Regions from separate parts of the Paraburkholderia sp. BR10882 genome, predicted to be linked through region 2. Evidence: riboswitches for the same ligand, from Rfam matches in the RefSeq annotation. Region 2 holds a riboswitch; each other region holds the start of a gene.
What was found. A riboswitch is a leader RNA that binds a small molecule or an ion and turns the genes downstream of it on or off. The one in region 2 is predicted to bind cobalamin.
Positions count from the first base shown of each region.

Region 1: it holds a riboswitch for cobalamin, as region 2 does, so the genes downstream of both, cobW (cobalamin biosynthesis protein CobW) here and AB3X99_RS03460 (CbtB domain-containing protein) in region 2, are expected to answer to the same signal.
Region 3: it holds a riboswitch for cobalamin, as region 2 does, so the genes downstream of both, cobG (precorrin-3B synthase) here and AB3X99_RS03460 (CbtB domain-containing protein) in region 2, are expected to answer to the same signal.
Region 4: it holds a riboswitch for cobalamin, as region 2 does, so the genes downstream of both, AB3X99_RS23355 (TonB-dependent receptor) here and AB3X99_RS03460 (CbtB domain-containing protein) in region 2, are expected to answer to the same signal.

Region 1 is NZ_JBFPKP010000017.1:48,821-53,594, reverse strand. Features, by position in the region: gene AB3X99_RS31390 (cobyrinate a,c-diamide synthase) at 1-107, opposite strand, end outside; gene cobO (cob(I)yrinic acid a,c-diamide adenosyltransferase) at 112-714, opposite strand; gene AB3X99_RS31380 (cobalamin biosynthesis protein) at 714-1,205, opposite strand; cobalamin riboswitch at 1,348-1,618, shown strand; gene cobW (cobalamin biosynthesis protein CobW) at 1,838-2,923, shown strand; gene cobN (cobaltochelatase subunit CobN) at 2,951-4,774, shown strand, end outside.
Region 2 is NZ_JBFPKP010000001.1:745,624-750,397, reverse strand. Features, by position in the region: gene AB3X99_RS03470 (ABC transporter permease) at 1-122, opposite strand, end outside; gene AB3X99_RS03465 (CbtA family protein) at 441-1,193, opposite strand; gene AB3X99_RS03460 (CbtB domain-containing protein) at 1,207-1,425, opposite strand; cobalamin riboswitch at 1,465-1,610, opposite strand; gene AB3X99_RS03455 (histidine phosphatase family protein) at 1,655-2,278, shown strand; gene AB3X99_RS03450 (patatin-like phospholipase family protein) at 2,352-3,389, opposite strand; gene AB3X99_RS03445 (hypothetical protein) at 3,433-4,014, opposite strand; gene AB3X99_RS03440 (lysylphosphatidylglycerol synthase domain-containing protein) at 4,093-4,774, opposite strand, start outside.
Region 3 is NZ_JBFPKP010000017.1:36,214-40,987, forward strand. Features, by position in the region: gene cbiE (precorrin-6y C5,15-methyltransferase (decarboxylating) subunit CbiE) at 1-1,171, opposite strand, end outside; cobalamin riboswitch at 1,440-1,627, shown strand; gene cobG (precorrin-3B synthase) at 1,723-3,120, shown strand; gene AB3X99_RS31335 (precorrin-8X methylmutase) at 3,113-3,739, shown strand; gene AB3X99_RS31340 (precorrin-2 C(20)-methyltransferase) at 3,740-4,471, shown strand; gene cobJ (precorrin-3B C(17)-methyltransferase) at 4,459-4,774, shown strand, end outside.
Region 4 is NZ_JBFPKP010000009.1:182,531-187,304, reverse strand. Features, by position in the region: gene AB3X99_RS23365 (helix-turn-helix domain-containing protein) at 1-17, shown strand, start outside; gene AB3X99_RS23360 (glutamine cyclotransferase) at 53-694, shown strand; gene AB3X99_RS23355 (TonB-dependent receptor) at 743-2,701, opposite strand; cobalamin riboswitch at 2,804-2,986, opposite strand; cobalamin riboswitch at 3,077-3,211, shown strand; gene AB3X99_RS23350 (porin) at 3,268-4,362, shown strand; gene AB3X99_RS23345 (phosphatase PAP2 family protein) at 4,420-4,774, opposite strand, start outside.

The DNA.
Region 1 (4,774 bases), on a different contig from region 2:
CCCGCGCGCCGATGCAGTCGCGCGAGGCCAGCCGTGAGCGTGGTCTTGCCCTGGCCCGAAGCGGGCGCGCTGATGAAGAGCGCGGGGCAGGCAACCGTTGCGCTCATGCGCTTAAAACTCCACGCCCTTTTGCGCCTTCACGCCTTGCTCGCGATACGGATGCTTCACGAGGCGCATTTCCGTGACGAGGTCGGCCGCTTCGATCAGGGCGTCGGGCGCATGGCGACCCGTCACGACCACGTGCACGTGCGGCGCGCGCGAGGCGATCACACCGAGCACTTCGTCGAGCGGCAGGTACTCGTATTTGAGCACCGTGTTGAGTTCGTCGAGGATCACCATGGCGTACTCGCCGCTCTCGATCATGCGCTTCGCTTCGTCCCAGCCCTTGCGCGCGGTGGCGATGTCGCCGTCGCGATTCTGCGTGTTCCAGGTGTAGCCGTCGCCCATCGTCACGAACTCGCAGTGCGCAACGCTGCCGAGGAAATCGCGTTCGGCCGTGTGCAGCGCGCCCTTGATGAACTGCACGACGCCTAGCTTCATGCCGTGGCCGAGCATGCGCACGGCCATGCCGAACGCGGCCGTGCTCTTGCCCTTGCCGTTGCCGGTGTTGACGATCAACAGGCCCTTTTCGTGCGTCGCGGCGGCCTGCTTCTTCTCGTGGCCTTCGCGGCGGCGTTGCGTCATGCGTTGGTGCGATTCGGGATCGGTTTTCATCATCGGGATTGGTTTGGTTGCGGCGCTATCGCGTCCGCATTTGCGTCGTTTGGCAGAATGCCTGCGATTGCGACCGTCACGCCGTCGAGCGCCAGCTTGCCGCGCACGAGCGGAGCGCCGCCCGCCGCCAGACGCGCGCAGGGTTCGCACACGCCGTCTACGCCGAACTGCGCTTGCGCGGCTGCGGAGGGTGGCGCCAGTATCGGTGTCGCGGCGAGTTGCTCCCGCGTGTACGTCTGAAGCGGCAGCGCATGTGCCGCGCAAAACGCCTGCAAGCCGGGTTCGCCGGCTTTTGCATCGAGCGTTGCCACGGCCGTAACGCTGTCGAGCGGCCACGCGTCGAGCGCAGCGCGCACCGCGGCTTCGACCTGCGCGAGCGTCACGCCGCGCCGGCAGCCGATGCCGAGCGCAAGCGGCGGCACGCGCTGCGCGGGTTCCGGCGTGGCTTCGAATGAGGCTGCGCCCGAGGCGCGATTTTCGGCAGGATTCACGGCGAGGGCGTCGATCGAAGGCGTGACCGCAGGGGCAAAACGAGCAAAAGCGTCGCGTTCCGGCGGGCGCCGGATGCGCGCTACGATAGCACACGCTTTTGCGGCTTCCCACGCCTTCCTTGACGCACGGGCCCCCCGCGCCTACACTCGCACGCACTCTGGTGCTCGCGCGCGCGATTCATAATGCGCGCGCAGTTAAACGGGAATCAGGGAGCCATCCCGCCTCGGGCGTGGCCAACCTGAACTGCACCCGCAACGGTACAACGAGCGCGGCGTTCGCACGAATGCCGCAAACCGCTTCCATGCTTTACGCAGTCCACGCCACTGTGCAAGCCGGCCGCAAGGCCGCTCGCGCGGGAAGGCGAAGCGGTGTTTCGTCAGTCCGGATACCGGCCAGATACGTGGGATTCGTGCTGCGGGGATGCGGTGCCGGGTCCGTGATTTTCATGCGTCAGCCGGGCGAGGCCTGGGTGCGTTTCTGGTCGTTCGTCCCCTGCAGGTTGTTGAATCGTTGCGCGTGACAGCGTCTCCATGGATACGCGCGTGTGCGCAACACGGCACCCGCACGAACGGCAGGCGCGACGCACCATGCCCCTCGATACGGCCTGGCGCCGAAGGAGCACTTCATGCAAATGCGCAAGATTCCGGTCACGATCGTGACGGGCTTTCTCGGCAGCGGTAAAACCACGCTGCTGCGTCACATTCTCCAGCACGCGGGCGGCCTGCGCGTCGCGGTCATCGTCAACGAATTCGGCGAACTCGGTATCGACGGCGAGATTCTGCGCGGTTGCGGCATTGGCTGCGACGAGAACGGCAACGAAACGGAAGGCCAGCTCTACGAACTCGCGAACGGCTGCCTTTGCTGCACCGTGCAGGAAGAATTCTTCCCCGTGATGGAGAAACTGCTCGAACGCCGCGGCGATGTCGATCACGTGCTGATCGAAACTTCGGGTCTCGCGCTGCCCAAGCCGCTCGTGCAGGCGTTCAACTGGCCGTCGATTCGCAACGCGTTCACCGTCGATGCGGTCGTGACCGTGGTGGACGGCCCCGCCGCCGCGAGCGGGCAGTTCGCCGAAAATCCGCAGGCCGTGGACGCGCAGCGCCGCGCCGACCCGAACCTCGATCACGAGTCGCCGCTGCACGAGCTGTTCGAAGACCAGCTTTCGGCCGCCGACCTCGTCATTCTCAACAAGACCGATCTGCTGGACGTTGCGGGCCAGGACGCGCTCATCGCCGAGCTGCGCGAAGAGCTGCCGCCGCAGGTGAAGATCGTGCGCGCGCAGCACGGCAAGCTCGATCTGCATACGCTGCTCGGGCTCGAGGCGGCCTCCGAGGAGAGCATTCATCTGCGGCACGACCATCACGGTTCCGCCGACGATCCTGATCATCATCATGACGAGTTCGATTCGGTTGTGGTGTCGGGCAATGCGGCTTCGCGCGAGACTGTGATCGAGGCGCTGCAGCAACTCGTCGATGCGCACACGATCTATCGCGTGAAGGGCTTTGCCGCGCTGCCGGGTGCGCCCATGCGCCTCGTGATTCAAGGCGTGGGCCGCCGCTTCGACAGCTATTTCGACCGCCGCTGGAACGAGCAGGAAAGCGCGGCGCAGCCGCTTGCGAGCCGCTTCGTGCTGATCGGAGAGGATCTCGATGGCGCGACGCTGCAAGCGGCCTTCGATATCGCACTGGCGAATGTGCAGACCGCGGCCGCGAAGTGAGCGCACCCAGCTAGACGAGGCAGTCCCATGCATTTGCTGCGCACTACGCCAGGCGGTTTCGTCGACGACACGCAGGGCGTTATCCGGATCGACCAGCAGCCCGCCGAGATCGTCGTGCTAAGTTCGGCGGACACGACGCTAGCGCTGCTGGCGAGCGTCGTGCCGCGCCTGCCCGCAGGTTTTCCGAGCGTGCGGCTTGCGAACGTCACGTATTTGCGCCAGCCCGCGTCGGTGGACTTCTACGTCGAAGATGTCCTGCAGCACGCGCGCGTGGTGGTGGTCGATCATCTGGGCGGCGAAACGTACTGGCCATATGGCATCGAGCAGGTCGTCTCGCTAGCCGAGCGCCGCGGGCAACTGCTCGCGATGTTTTCGGGCGACTTGCAGGAAGACCCCAATCTCATCGCGAAGAGCCGCGCCGAGCCCGAGTTTTGCCGCTTGCTGTGGCGTTATCTGCGCGAAGGCGGCGCGGCCAACGCCGAATCGTTCCTGCGTGCGCTCGCGTGGCGCGCATTCGACTGGGGCAGCGAGCCTGCGCCGCCCATTGCGTTGCCCGCCGCTGCGCTCTATTGCCCGCAGCGCGACGTCGCGACCATCGACGAATGGCGCGCGCGCTGGCAACCTGGCGCGCCGGTCGTCGCGCTGCTGTTTTACAAGGCGCATCTGCAGGCGGCGAACACCGCCGCTTTCGATGCCCTCATCGACGCGCTGCTCGCGCGCGGCCTGAACCCGCTGCCGCTTGCGATCACGTCGCTCAAGGACACTTTGAGCCGCGACGTGCTCGATCAACTGGCGGCCGAGCACGACGTCTCGCTCGTGCTGAATACCACGGCCTTCGCGGCTTCGTCGCTCGACGACCCCGAACCGATTGCGCTCGCCGGCGACGCGCCCGTGCTCCAGGTGATCCTGAGCGGCGGCAATCGCGAAGACTGGGTGAAGGACAATCACGGCCTGAATTCGCGTGACATCGCCATGCATATCGCGCTGCCCGAAGTGGACGGCCGCGTGATTACGCGTGCGATCAGCTTCAAGGGCCTCGCATACCACTGCAAAGAGACGCAGGTCGATGTCGTGCGCTATCAGCCCGATGCCGAGCGCGTGGCGTTCGTCGCCGAACTGGCGCGCCGGTGGTGCCGTCTGCGCAGCCTGCCGAACGCGGAGAAGAAACTCGCGCTCGTGCTCGCGAACTATCCGATGAGCGAAGGGCGCATTGGCAACGGCGTGGGACTCGACACGCCGGCCTCGGTGGTCGGCATCCTGCGCATGCTGCGTGACGAAGGCTATCGTGTGGCCGATCTGCCCGAAGACGGCGACGCGCTCATGCGCATCCTCACGCAGGGCGTGACGAACGATCCCGACACCCGCGCGCTGCGCCCCGCATGGCAGAGTCTTTCCCTCGATGATTACCGCGCGCGCTTCTCGCAGTTGCCCGCCGAGGCGCAAAACGCGCTGATCGCGCGCTGGGGCGTGCCGGAGGACGACCCCACCGTGCGCCGCGGCCGCTTCATGATTGCGGGCTGGCGCTGTGGCCAGGTGTTCGTGGGCATTCAGCCTTCGCGCTCGCGCGGCGACGACACCTACGCGAACTACCACGACGCCGAACTCGTGCCGCCGCATGCGTATCTCGCTTTTTACTTCTGGCTGCGCGAGACCTTCGGCATCGACGCCATCGCGCACGTGGGCAAGCACGGCAACCTGGAGTGGCTGCCGGGCAAGAGCGTGGCGCTCGCCGACACCTGCTGGCCCGACATGGCGCTCGGGCCGCTGCCGCATCTGTACCCGTTCATCGTCAACGATCCGGGCGAGGGGAGCCAGGCCAAGCGCCGCGCCCAGGCCGTGATCATCGATCAC
Region 2 (4,774 bases):
GAGAGCTTGGCCGCCGCGCCAGCCAGACCGAGCAGCACGGCCACGCCGAGCGAGAGGAGCGAAAGTTCGATGGTCTGGATCGTGCCGGCGAGCAGCACCGGGCCAAAGCCGTAAAGGATCACGCGCGTCTCCGGAACAAAGTTGTTTTGTCGTTTCGGGCGGCCTCGCGCGGCACGTGGGCGCCGCTGAAACCGATGAACTGGCGCGGATCGTCTCAGTGCAAAATGGATTGCTCAAACTCGTGCGGCGCGGATATTGCAGTGCAGCATTGCCGCGCGACGCGTCGGCGCGTGCGGATCAGGCCCGCACAGCCGCGGGCGCGATGCTTTTGAAAGGCGAAAAAAAATGCCCCGGCACGCGAGGCGCGCGGGGCATTTACGCAAGTTTGGGGTCGCTTTTTCGATAGGCGCGCGATGTGCGCACTGCGGCCCCGGCGGAGCTTATGCGGCGCGCGTTTGCGTGCCGCGTGCGCTGCCGGTACGGGCGTTCACGCCGAGCAGCTTTTCGGCGAGCGCGCCGAACAGCAGACCGATCGTCGTCCAGAGAATGAACTGCATGCCGATCGACACCGTGCGGAACTTCCACAGCAGCACGGCCGGGAACGCGGCGGGCACTTCGTTGATCGTCGGCAACGCGAGCTGGATCGCGCCGATCACGACGACGAACAGCACGAGCGCCACGACCGAAGCGTTCCAGAGGCCAAGGCGCGGCACGAACGCGGCGCGCACCTTGAGCGAGAACACCGACACGGCGATCGAGATCGCGATCATCAGGAAAAAGAGCCCGGTGCGATAGCCGATCGTCTCCGGGTCGCCGACCGAGGGCGGATTCGCCGGATACTTGATGTTCGGCACCAGGTAGATCGCGACGAACGCCGCGAGCGCGAGCCAGGCCGAGAGCGCGCGCGGCGAAAGACGCCCCACGCGACCATTGGCATACGCGAAGACGAGCGCAAAGAGTCCGCCGATCGACGCGCCATAGACCATCACGCCCGTGAAGAGACCGACGCTCGCCTGGGTCTTGCGGCTGACGATTTCGGGCTCGGGCGCTTCGCCCTTCGCGGCGTCGGCCTTCTCCTCGAAGGAGATCGCCTGATCGATTTGGGGCTCGCCCGCGATCTTCGCGAAGCCGAACGTGAGAAGTCCCGCGGCGATGCCTGCGAGCATGCCGCGCACCAGCAACTTGCCAACCATGGTCAGCTCCCGGTCAGTGGCAGGGGAAGCCGAGCAGATGGCGGCCGTCGTGAACGAACTCGTGGACGTACATGCCCGGGAAGATCGACGTGGCGCCCTGCTCGGCGCCCACGAAGTACAGGGCCAGCAGCAGCATCAGGCCGCCGAAGATCGCCCAGGGCAGGATGTCTCGCAGCGCAATGGGCGCCGGCGCGGCCGGGGCGTGCTGCAAGGGGAATGAGGTTTCGGACATGCTGACTTCTCCTGGGGTTACGCGCCCCGCTAGTCGTTGAAAGAGTGGTTCACGACGCGCAGGTCTGACTTCCGTTGCTTCGATGTTTTCGACGGCAAGCAGTTACAGTGGCGCGACCGCGCCGGACTTGCACCGGCTTCCGCGTGTCGTGGAGCCTGTATTCTACGCGCTGCGGCGGCCGGCCGCGGCCCGGATGTCAGCCAAAGAGTAGTGAAGCATAAGGAAAAGCATGTCGACGACAGTCTGGCTGGTGAGCCATGCGGCGAACGCTGCGCTGCGCTCGGGCACGTTCCCGCACGTGCCTGAAGTGCCTGTTGCGGGTGAAGACGCCGAAGCAGCGCTCGACGCGCGCGCACTCGAGGCGCTTGCCGCCTGGCGCGAGCGCTGGCACGCGGGGCTGGCCGGTGGTAATCGCAATGGCGAGGCGCCGCGCGCGCTCACGAGTCCCGCCGCGATCGCCTGCGCGAGCGCACGCGCGGCAGGCTTCGCCGGGGCAACGCCAGCTGAAGCGCTCGCCGAAGCCGCCTTCGGTGCATGGCAAGGCCAGCGCCTGACGGATCTCGCGCGTGAAGCGCCCGAGGCCCTTGCGGCCTGGACGCGCGATCCGGGCTTTCGGCCGCCAGGCGGCGGCGAATCGTTCGACGATGTCCGCACGCGCGTCGGCGCCTGGCTCGATGCGGTGCCCGACTCGGGGCACAACGTGGTCGCCTTCACGCACGCGAGCGTGATCCGGGCGGCGATTCTTCACGCGCTGGGCGCGCCGTCGGCGGGGTTTCGCTCGATCGAAATCGCGCCGCTTTCCGTGACGGCCCTACGCCGCACAGAGCACGGCTGGGTTTGGCTCGCGGCGTGAAGTGAGGACCGGAACGGCGCTACCGCCCTGCCCTCGCCGTCGCCGGCATTCTGGATCGGTAGCCAGAAGCGCTCTAGTCCAGCCCCAGCTGTGCCTTGATGGCCGGCATCATGTACTGCACGGCTGCGCGCCCTTCCTCGATGGCGGGCGCGGCGCGATGAAAGTCGAAAATCCCCATGCCGCCCAGGCGCGGCTGGATCAGCACGTCGGCGGGCTCGCCTGCCAGGCGGCTGCGCGTAATGCGCACCTGCATGATGTCGATGCTCTGGGCCACCGAACTCAACACGGAAGGCGCACGCGTGCTAGGCGGCGGCGCCACGCGCACGTCCGGACCGCCAGCCGCGCCGGGGCCTGCAGGCTGCAGCCAGCGCGGAAAGCGCTTGCCATTGCGGCGCAGGAGCGGTTCGGGCCCCGCTTCGCTGTTTTCGGCACCATTGGCGCCGCCGCTGGCCGCCACGGCGGCCGATGCCGCCGTGGCCGCGTCGCTCGCCTCCACGGGCAGCTCGCGCGGCATCGTGTCGATCGCACCGCCCAGGTCGCGGCCGTTGAGAATGTCGTGATTGAGGTCGATGGCGATCACGGTGTCGGCGCGCATCGCACGCGCGGCGGATACCGGCACGGGGTTGCTCAGTCCGCCATCCACGAGCCACACGCCGTCATGCCAGATCGGCGTGAAGATGCCGGGAATCGCGATCGAAGCGCGCACGGCGTCCACCACGCCGCCTTCGCGCAGCCAGACTTCGCGTCCCGTGTCGAGTTCGGTAGCAACCGCCGTGAACGGCAGCCTCAGGTCATCGATCGAGCGGCCGTTGAACTGGTGCGCAAACAGGTCGATCACTTTGCGCCCGCCGAGCAGCCCGCCCGAAAAACGCAAGTCGAGCAGGCGCACCACTGTCTGCCAGGTCAGCTTGCCTACCCAGTCTTCAAGCCAGTCGAGATCGCCGTTCGCGTACACCGCGCCGACGAGCGCGCCAATCGACGTACCGCATACCACGTCGGGCTTGATGCCCGCTTCCTCGAGCGCGCGAATCGCGCCGATATGCGCCCAGCCGCGCGCAGCGCCACCGCCGAGCACGAGTCCGACACGCTTGGGCCGTCGCCGGTTCATCATGCGCGCCTCCTTGCGTGGCCCTGGGTCGACTGAGTCAACGCAGTCAGCGACCGCGGATCACGTCCGAGCGCGAGGTCGTCGTGACCCGCCCGTCCGGTCCGAAATGCACATTGAAATACGCTTCGGGCGTCACGCCCCCTTCCAGCCACTTCCAGCTCCACACCGTCTCCTTCTTCAAGCGGTAGCCGGCCACTTGCCCGGGTTTACCGAGCAATCGCCGGACCTCGTCCTCACTCATGCCGACGCGGATCTTCGCGAAGTTTTCCGCAGTAAGCGCCTGAGTAATGGCCACGAGCCGCCCGTTCGGACCGATGTCGACCATCCAGGTCTTGAGGCCCTGCGGGCCGCGCGGATATTCGAGGCGGCGCGAGCCGTCGTCGAACACGCGCTCGGTCTCGGGCTTGCCCATTTGCTCGCGCACCTGCTCGAGCGTGGAAACGCCTGGCGTGAGGCCCTTGAGCAGCAGCGCGTCGGGCTTCACGGAATCGAAGAACGCCTTGAATCCCTGCCGGATGGTATCGAGCATGGCATCGAACTGGCGATCGTCGCAGCCGGAAAGCGTGAACGCCGCCGTGGCGGCGCACGCGAGCGCGAGCGAACGCGTGAGTGAAAACGTGGGCTTCATGTCCTTGCTAACGCATCAACATGGGCTTGCGTCTACGCGCGCCGATCCGGCGCGCATCGACATGCCCACAATGTACCGTCAATGGACCTGATCGTGCTGCGAGTCCCGCTTCGGGGTCGGCGCGCGTGCGGACACGCTCGCCGCGGCGGGCAGCGCGTCAGCAGTCTGCGCGGCCGCCTGCGCGCCGTGGCGCATGGTGCGACGCGTGCGAACGATTTCCGCAGCCTGCCACGAGAGCAGCGCGAGCACGCCGAACACCACTTCGCGCATGCGCTTGACGAGCGCGAGCGAGAACGCCACGTCCTGGCTCACGCCAAACAGCTGCGCGAGCAGCACCACGGCGACTTCCTGCACGCCGAGCCCGGCGGGCACCATGAAGGCGGCATGACGCACGGCCTGGGTGATGGCTTCGATGGCGAGTGCATCGCCCACCGTCACCGGATGGCCGAGCAGCGCGAGCGCCCACCAAGTCTCGAACGCGCCGAGCATGTAGCCGGCGAGCTGCCAGAAGAAAGCGCGAAACATGAGGCCCGTGCGCGACATCAGCGCGTCGAGATCGGCGTCGAGCTGCTTGCCGTCGATGCCGAGCATGAGCGGATTGTCGGCGCCGAGCAGCTTCGCGGCCCAGCGTTCGATCGCATGGAAAACGCCGCCGCGACGCACCAGCAACACGGCGAGCACGGGCAGCGGCGCCGTGAGCACGAGCGCCAGTGCGATCGTGGCGATGGTGCGCAGCGAGCCGCCGGCGCCGGTCGCCGCA
Region 3 (4,774 bases), on a different contig from region 2:
AGCCGCCCAGCGGCTGCGCCTCGCCGATGCCGACGCGCGTGAGCGTGCCGCCGTGCTGCGCGCGCCATGCCACGAGTGCCGCTTCGCTCTGCAACGTCACCGCGTTCGCGACGAGCCGCCCGCCGCTCGCGAGCGCCGCCCAGCACGCGTCCAGCACGCCGGGTACGGTCACGCCGCCGCCGATAAAGACCGCGTCGGGCGCGGCGAGCCCTGCGAGCGCGTCGGGCGCGCGGCCCGCAACGAGTTGCAAACCCGGCACGCCCAACGCCGCGCGATTGTGCTCGATGAAGCGTTGACGCTCGGCGTTCGCCTCGATCGCGATCGCGCGGCAAGCGGCGTGCGAACGCATCCATTCGATGCCGATCGAGCCGCTGCCCGCGCCCACGTCCCACAGCAACGCGCCGGGCGTCGGCGCGAGACGCGCGAGCGTGAGCGCGCGCACGTCGCGCTTCGTAATCTGACCGTCGTGGCGGTAGGCGTCGTCGGGGAGGCCTGGCGTGAGCGTCCAGCCGCGCGCGAGCGTCTGCGCACTATTGCTTTCGCATTCGAACGCGACCAGATTGAGCGCCGCGGCTTCTTCAACGTGCCACGCATCGGCGCGGCCTTCTATGCGGCGTTCGAGCGGGCCGCCCAGATGCTCGAACACGGCAAGACGCGTGGCGCCGAAGCCCGCTTCGGCGAGCAACGCGGCAAGCGCCGCGGGCGTGCGCCCATCCGCGCTCAACGCGAGCACGCGCGAGCGCGCGTAGAGATAGCGGCGCAGCGCATCGAGCGGACGGCCGACGAGCGAGAGCATCGCCGTATCTTGCAGCGCCCACCCCTTGCGCGCCGCCGCGAGCGAGAGCGATGAAGGCGCGGGCAGCACGCGCATTTCACCGGGCACCACGCGGCGCGCGAGTGTCGCGCCCACGCCGAACAGCATGGGGTCGCCGCTCGCGAGCACGCATACGGACTGATCCGACTCGCGGTACGCAAGCAGCGCCTCGACGCTAAACGGCTGGGGCCACGCTTCGCGCCGTGCACGCACGCGCGAGGGCAGCATCGCCAGATGGCGTTCGCCACCCGTCACGATGGCCGCGTCGAACAGCGCGCGCCGCGCGTCGCGCCCGAGCCCCGCGTATCCATCGTCGCCGATGCCCACCACCGTCAGCCATGCCTGCGTGCCCTGCATTCGCTCTCCCGCCGTTGCCTGTTTCTCTACACCGCCACGGGCCCGCAGCCCTATTGTGGGGCGGAGCACGCGTGAAAACGGGCATAATACCGTGTCCGCCGGCGCCTTTAAGGCAGTTTTGCATGGGACCGGAGTAAAGCGCTGAAGCGCTAACTCCGGATCGCAGCTTTGCATGGGACCGGAGTAAAGCGCTGAAGCGCTAACTCCGGATCGCAGCTTTGCATGGGACCGGAGTAAAGCGCTGAAGCGCTAACTCCGGATCGCAGCTTTGCATGGGACCGGAGTAAGCGCTGAAGCGCCAACTCCGGATCGCAATCAGGGAACACAGCAAGCTGTGGCCGCCCCGCGACTGTGAGCAGCGAGACCGCATCCACCCGAGCCACTGGTTTTACCGGGAAGGCCGATGCGGTTCACGACCTGCGAGCCAGGAGACCTGCCGGCCGACTGTTCGCGCGAACCCATATCGGACGGGGTGTACCGATACCGCTGCCGTTTCCCGCCTGCCGTGCGGGCAACGCGCCGCTCCAGCGTGCTGCTTACCCGGTAATGCCTTGAAACACGAAACGAAGCCTGTCTCGCCCGCTGCCGCATTGGCCGGGCTCCGCCCCTCGGCGTGCCCGGGGCTCCTGCGCGTGGTCGCGGCGCGCGACGGCGGCCTGTGCCGCATCCGCCTGCCTGGCGGCGCGCTGAGCGCCGCGCGTGCGCGGGCCCTCGCCGACGCAGCGTCGACGCACGCGAACGGCGTACTCGAACTGACCAATCGCGCGAACGTGCAGATTCGCGGCGTGCGCGCCGGCGAAGAAGCGGCATTGAGCGCCGCGCTGATCGACGCAGGCCTCGGCCCTGCCGGCATCGACGCCGCGAGCCCGGTCGAGCGTGCATGCGCCGCCGACGAATTGCGCAACGTGATGCTGAGCCCGCTCGCGGGCCTCGACCCTGACGCGTTGTGGGACACGACGGAACTCGCCGCCGCGCTCATCGACATGATGCAGCGCGAGCCACGCTTCGCCGCACTCTCGCCCAAGTTCGCGTCGCAACTCGACGGCGGTGAACGTGTGGCGATGCTCGAGCATCCGCACGACATCTGGCTCGCCGCGCTGCCTTATGGCGCAACGGTGCGCTTCGCGGTGGGCCTCGCAGGTCGCCCCACGGCGCAGCCAGTCGGCACGCTCGCGGCCGAAGACGTTTGCGCATCGATGCGCGCGCTGTTGCATGCGTTCCTCGATCTCGCGGGCGCGGACGCCACACGCATGCGCGACGTCCTCGCCACTCATTCGCTCGACGCGCTGCTACAGCGCGCGCAACAGCATGGCGACTTCACGTTGACGCGTGACGACGCCACGCTGCCCGCTTGGCGCCGCGCGGCGAGCCCCGCCGGCTTGCGCCTCGGCGCACACGCGCTGCACGCCGACGGCAGCGGCTACGTGGGCGCGCAACCCGCTCTCGGCCGTATCGACGCGCCAACGCTGCGCGCACTTGCCGCGCGCGCGGAAGACTCGGGCGACGCGACATTGCGCGTGACGCCCTGGCAAGGCGTCCTGCTGCCGAATGTGCCCGCGCACGCCATGCCCGCCGCGCTCGAACGCCTGGACGCGCTCGGTCTCATCGCCTCCCGCGCCGACCCGCTCGCGCGCCTCGTCGCGTGCACGGGCTCGACGGGATGTGCAAAAAGCCGCGCGGACACGAAGGCAGACGCACAGCGCCTCGCCGCAATGCTGCCGCCCGACGCCGAAGCCCACCTGAGCGGCTGCGAGCGCTCCTGCGCGGCCGCGCATTGCGCGCCGTTCACGTTGCTCGCCAGCACCCCGGACCACTACGACCTGTACCAGCGCGACGACACGCAAAGCGGCTTCGTCCAGCGCTTTGGCCAACTCATCGCGCGCAACCTGACGATCGAAGCCGCTGCGCTTGCACTCGCGCAGCGGCCCCGGAGTAACCAAGATGTCTGATTACATTCGCGACGGCCAGGCGATCTATCGCGAGTCGTTCGCGACGATCCGCGCCGAAGCCGACCTCTCGCGCATTCCCGCCGACCTCGAAAAACTTGCCGTGCGCGTGATTCACGCATCCGGCATGGTGGATGTGGCCGCAGACCTCGCATTTTCCGCAGGCGCGGGCACAGCGGGCCGCAACGCGCTCGCGGGCGGCGCGCCGATTCTCTGCGACGCGAAAATGGTCGCTTACGGCGTGACGCGCGCGCGCTTGCCGGCGAACAACGCCGTGATCTGCACGCTCGACGATCCCGCCGTACCGGATCTCGCGCGCGAGATCGGCAACACGCGCTCGGCGGTCGCGCTCGAACTGTGGCGGCCGCATCTCGCAGGCAGCATCGTGGCGATCGGCAATGCGCCCACCGCACTCTTTTATCTGCTCGACATGATTGCCGCCGGTGCTCCGCGCCCCGCGCTCATCCTCGGCTTTCCGGTCGGCTTCGTCGGCGCGGCCGAGTCCAAGGCGCAGCTTGCAGCCGAAAGTCACGGCGTACCCTTCGTCGTCGTGCACGGCCGCCGCGGCGGCAGCGCGATGGCCGCCGCCGCCGTCAACGCACTCGCTTCGGAGACCGAATAAATGATCCGCAAAGGACGTCTGCACGGCATTGGCGTCGGCCCCGGCGACCCCGAACTGCTCACACTCAAGGCGCTGCGCCTGCTCAAGGCCGCGCCCGTGGTCGCGTATTTCGTCGCGAAGGGCAAGAAAGGCAATGCGTTCGGCATCGTCGAGGCCCATCTCGAAGCGGAGCAGGAACGCCTGCCGCTCGTGTACCCCGTGACGACCGAAGCGCTCGAACCGCCGCTCTCGTACGAAGCGATCATCGCCGACTTCTACGACGGCGCGGCGCAAACGCTTTCGCGCCATCTCGACGCCGGACGCGACGTGGCCGTGATCTGCGAAGGCGATCCGTTCTTCTACGGCTCGTACATGTATCTGCACGACCGGCTCGCCGCACACTACGAGGCCGAAGTCGTGCCGGGCGTGTGCTCGATGCTGGGCGGCGCGGCGGTGCTGGGCGTGCCGCTCGTCTACCGCAACCAGAGCCTCGCCGTACTCTCGGGCGTGCTGCCCGAGGACGAATTGCGCCGGCGCCTGGCCGACGCGGATGCCGCCGTGATCATGAAGCTGGGCCGCAATTTCGACAAGGTGCGCCGCGTGCTGGGCGAACTGGACCTCGCGCATCGCGCGCTGTATGTCGAGCGCGCAACCATGGCGAACCAGCGGATCGTCCCGCTCGACGACGTCGATCCGATGGCTTCGCCGTACTTCTCGCTGCTCGTCGTGCCGGGGGTGAAATGGCAGTCGTGACGCCGCCCGCCATCGTCATTCTCGGGCCCGGCGCGCTCGCCACGGCGCGGCGCGTGCAGACGCTTTACCCAGGCGCGCAGGTCCATGCGCTGGAGGGCCGCGTGGCGGGCGATGTCGCGTTCAGCGAGCTTGGCGCGCATTTGCGCGAATGCTATACGCGCGGCCTGCCCATCGTCGCGCTGTGTGCGGCGGGCATCGTGATCCGCTGCCTCGCGCCGCTCCTTGCCAACAAGGGCGCAGAGCCGCCGGTGCTCGCGCTCGCCGAGGACGGCAGCGCCGTCGTGCCGCTGCTCGGTGGACTCA
Region 4 (4,774 bases), on a different contig from region 2:
CGCTGCCAGGCGACTAGGATGAACGTCTGTCCCGTCATTCAAGGAGGAAACCATGAAACGAACGACTGCCGAAATCGTCCGCGAGTACGGCCCTTTCCCCGGCATCGAGAAGGTGGGCGGGGTCACGTACGACGGCAAACAGGTGTGGTTCGCCGTCGGCGAGCGCATCGCGTCGCTCGATCCGCAGAGCGGCGAGACGCAGCGCTCGATCGACATCGCGGCGCACGCGGGCACGGCTTTCGACGGGCGGCATCTGTTTCAGATCGCCGAGGATCGCATTCACAAGATCGACCCCGAAACGGGCCGCGTGCTCGCGACGATTCCCGCGCCCGGAGGCGGCGGCGACTCGGGGCTCGCGTGGGCGGACGGCACGCTCTGGGTCGGGGTGTATCGAGAGCGCAAGATCCATCAGGTCGATCCGCAGACGGGCGCGATCCTGCGCACGCTCGAATCGAGCCGCTTCGTCACGGGCGTGACGTGGGTGGACGGTGAACTGTGGCACGGCACCTGGGAAGGCGACGAGAGCGATTTGCGGCGTATCGATCCGGGCACGGGCGAAGTGCTGGAACAGCTCGACATGCCGCCCGGCACCGCCGTTTCGGGGCTGGAGTCCGATGGCGGCGAGCAGTTTTTCTGCGGCGGCGGGAACAGTGGGAAGATTCGCGCGGTGCGGCGTCCGAAGCGCGAGGGCTAGGCGAGCGGGCGCGCGAAACGCTTGAACGCACCCGCTCGCACGCAACGCTCAGAACGTATAGGTCACCTTGCCAAACGCCGTGCGCCCCAGCGTGTTGTACCCGTAGGCGGTCACGTACTGCCGGTTGAACACGTTCGCCAGCGTGGCCGATAGCGCGAGATGCGCATTGACCTTGTACGACGCGCGCAGGCTCACCGTCGTCCACGAGGGAAGGTAGATCGTGTTGAGCTGGTCGTCGAACGTCGAGCCGTTATACAGCAGCGAAACGCCGGTGCTGAGCGCGTGGAGCTGGAACTCGTCCCACGTGTGATCCACGCTCAGGCTCACCGTCTGGCGCGGGCGGCGATTGAGCCAGGTCTGGTCGGTCACGTCCTGCGGATTCAGAATCCCCACCGTGAGGCTCACCGGCGTGTACTGGCCGAGCGTGCCCTTGTACGAGAGGTCGAGACCCTGAATGTGCGCGCGGCCCACGTTCACGGGCAGGAAGGTCTGCGAGTTGTACGTGATGAGATCGTGCACGCGCGTGTCGTACACGGCCGCCGTGAACGTGCCGATGGACGTGGTGGCATCGAGCGCGGCTTCGACCGAGTCGCTGCGCTCGGGCAGCAGGTTGGGATTCGAGTAGCCCGGATAGTAGAGGTCGTTGAACGTCGGCAGGCGGAACGCATTGCCGTACGAAACGCGCGCCGTGTAGACCGGCGTGATGGCCCACGAGAGCGCGACGTTGCCCGTATTCACCGATTGCCCCTGCACGATTTCGTGCCGCCCCGCCAGAAACAGCGTGACGGGTCCGAGCGTGGTCGACTGATGCATCGACACGGCCGAATCGTTGCGCGCGGGCAGGCCGCCCGGCACATCCACCGGCAGGAACGCCAGCTCGCGGGTGTAGTCGTAGGCGAGTTTGGTCTCGCCGTCGAGCGGCATGCCGAAGAGCGTATGGCCTCTTTCCTGATGCGTGATCGACGTGGAGGTGGAAAAGCGCGTCGAGTCGATTTCGTCGGTCGGGATCGTCGGGTCGTTCGAATAGAGGAACTGACGGTCCGTCGCGTAGCCCACCGACTGGTCGAACTGCGTGGTCGGCGTGATGTCGAGGTGGAACGCGAGACCGGTCGTGAGCTGCGTGTCGCGCTGCCGGTCGTTGCCTCCCGCGTTGTCGTAGGAGAGATCGGAGCGGTGGTAGAGCGCGAAGGTCGAGATCGACCAGTTGTCGTGCGCGTAGCCAAGGCGCGCGTCGAGGTTCTGCGCGTGGTATGGATTGCGGCCGTCTTCGTGGCCGTAGGCCCCGGGCTGCGTCGCGTCGATGCCCGCCGTGTTGTAGTCGTGCAGGCCCAGCGAGTAGGTGAGGCCGCTCAGTGCGGAAAGCGGTCCTGTCGATGGGATTGTGCCCGAGGTGCGCACCTGCGTGTCAAAGGTCTTGTTCGAGCCGCCGCCGAACGAGACGGTGGTCTGGTTCGGCTGGTTCGACGCATGGCGCGTGAAGAGCTGCACGACGCCGCCCATGGCGTCCGCGCCGAACGAGGCGGCCGCGGGGCCCGAGATCACCTCGACGCGGTCGAACGAGGCAGTCGCCAGATCGGCCCATTCAGCCGTGCCCGTGGTGACGGAGCCTATGCGTATGCCGTCGATGAACACGGCCACCTGGTCGGCCGACGAGCCGCGAATGCTCACCCCCGTGTACGACCCTGGGCCGCCGGTCTGCGAGACGGTGACACCCGGCAGCGTGGCGAGCGCCTGCGCGATGCTGGGGTCGACGGGGAACACGCGTTCGAGGTCCTGGCGCGTAAGCACCTGGGTGGTTGCGTAGCGCTGATCGAACGATTGTGGCAGATGCTGCGCGTCGCCCACGACGAGGATATTGGGCAGCGTGGTGTCGCCGCCGGCTTGCTGCCGCGCCTGGGCGGACGATGCATTGGCGGCGTCGGCGGCGTCGGCGGCGTCGGCGGCATGCGCGGTTTGCCACGCCCAGGCGAGCGCGGCGGAAGTCAATACGAATTGGCGAAACTTCATGATGCGATGGCTGGAAACAGCTCCTGAAATACGGGCTGTCCGTGCAACGGGCGATCGCCACGCGGGCGGTGCTTGCGCATCGGGGATCCCCGCCCGCTGCGGCTGCTGGACTCGGTTGATGGCAGGTCTCCTGGCTCGCGGGTCGACATCCGCAGCCGGCCTTCCCGGTTTCCCAGTGGCCTTCTCTGGCATGGACTCGCCGCTTACAGTTGCGGGGGCAGCCGCAGTCTTGCACTGCGTTCCCTTTTGATCCCGTCGCCGGGAACCATCAGGGCGCAAGGGTAAGGGCCGCGCATTCGGTGCGTCAACCTTTGACGAGCGTCGTGTGGCAAAAACACCCGGTTTGGCTGCTCCCGCAACTTACGCTATCCTTGCGGCTGTTTTTCGCGCGTAGGCGCTGCACAAGCGAAACGCAGCAGGGAAGCCAGTGAGAATCCGGCGCGGTCGCGCCACTGTGACCGGCTGTCAATCGAGCCAGAAATCAGACCTCGCTACGTCCTCGCCGCATCGAGCGGGGGCGGACGGCGCTCGTCCACACAATCCCACCTACACAAACAAGATGACTCATGAACAAGAACATTCTCGCCGTCCTGGGTGGGACGGCATTGGCATTCACCGGCGCTGGCGCCTCGGCGCAGCAGGTCACGTTGTACGGTGAGATGGACGCGAGCGTCGACTATGTCAGCGACGTTGGCGGCCGCACCCAATATCGTGCAGGCTCGGGTCTTGTCGACGGCAGCTTCTGGGGCCTGCAGGGCACTGAGGACCTCGGCGGCGGCAACGCCGCGATCTTTCGCCTCGAGCGCGGCTTCTCGGCCACCTCTGGCGAAGCCTTCAACGACCATCCGTTCTACGTTGGTCTGCAATCCGAACGACTCGGCACGATCACGCTAGGCCGCCAGTACGACACGATGCACGACTACTTCGCCCCGTTCACGCTAACGGGCGGCGCGGGCGGCACGGCATTCGCGCATCCGTTCGACAACGACAACGCCAACAATTCGTGGCTCGCCTCGAACGCCGTGAAGTACGCGAGCGCAACGTACGGTGGTTTCAGCGCCGGCGCGATGTACGCGTTTTCGAACGAGGCGGGGCGCTTCGCGCAAAATCGCGCTTACGGCTTCGGCGTCCATTACGAAGGCGGCCCGTTCAGCGCAGGCGTGGCGTGGATGCACATCAACGGCCGCGGCGCCTCTTCGGTGGGTGCGTACGAGACGTCGGTGCTGCCGGGTGCGGGCCTCGTGCCGACCGAGGTCGCGGTGCAGCGCGAAGACATCATCGGCGCGGGCATGAGCTACGCGCTGGGCGACGTCACGCTTGGCGCGGCCTGGTCGCGTTCCATTCATACCGGTGTCAGCGAGGCCGACGGCGGCGCGCCCTTGCCTTCGATCGCATTCAGCAATTACGAAGTGAATGCGCTATCGCAGGTGACGCCCGCGTTCTCGCTCGCGGGCATGTATGCCTACACGGGCACGACCTCCGCGCATTGGCATCAAGGCGCGCTGCAGGCCGGCTATCAACTGTCCAAACGCACGGACGTTTATACCGAGGCGATCTATCAGCGCGCGTCGTCCGGTGCGCTTGCGATGATCAACACCTGCGACCCGTCGGGCGGCCGCAACCAGGTGCTCGTGGCCGCGGGCATCCGGCATCGCTTCTGATGCGTAAAAAAGGCCCCGAACCGTTGCGATTCGGGGCCTTTATACTGCGTGGCTACGTCACGAAGCCGAGAGCTTCACCGAAACGCCGGTCGAAGAATAAACGGGCGTGGCCTTGAAGCCATCGACAGTGACGGTCGCGAATTTCACCGATGCGCCGTTGCCGTCGATCACGTCGATCGTGTCGCCCACTTTCGGCGTATAGCCGTTCACGAACTTCACATGCAGCGTGCCGCCCGCCACCGTGAGCTGGCCGCCCACACGCAGGCGTCCGCCGCCGTTGCCGTCGATATCGAGTTCGAGCGTCGTGCCGTCGAGCTGCGTGTACTTGCCCGCCACCGTCAACGGTGCGCTCGTCGCCACGGTCACGCCGCCGCCGGACCCGACGTACACGTCGCCGTTGCCGAAGGCCGTG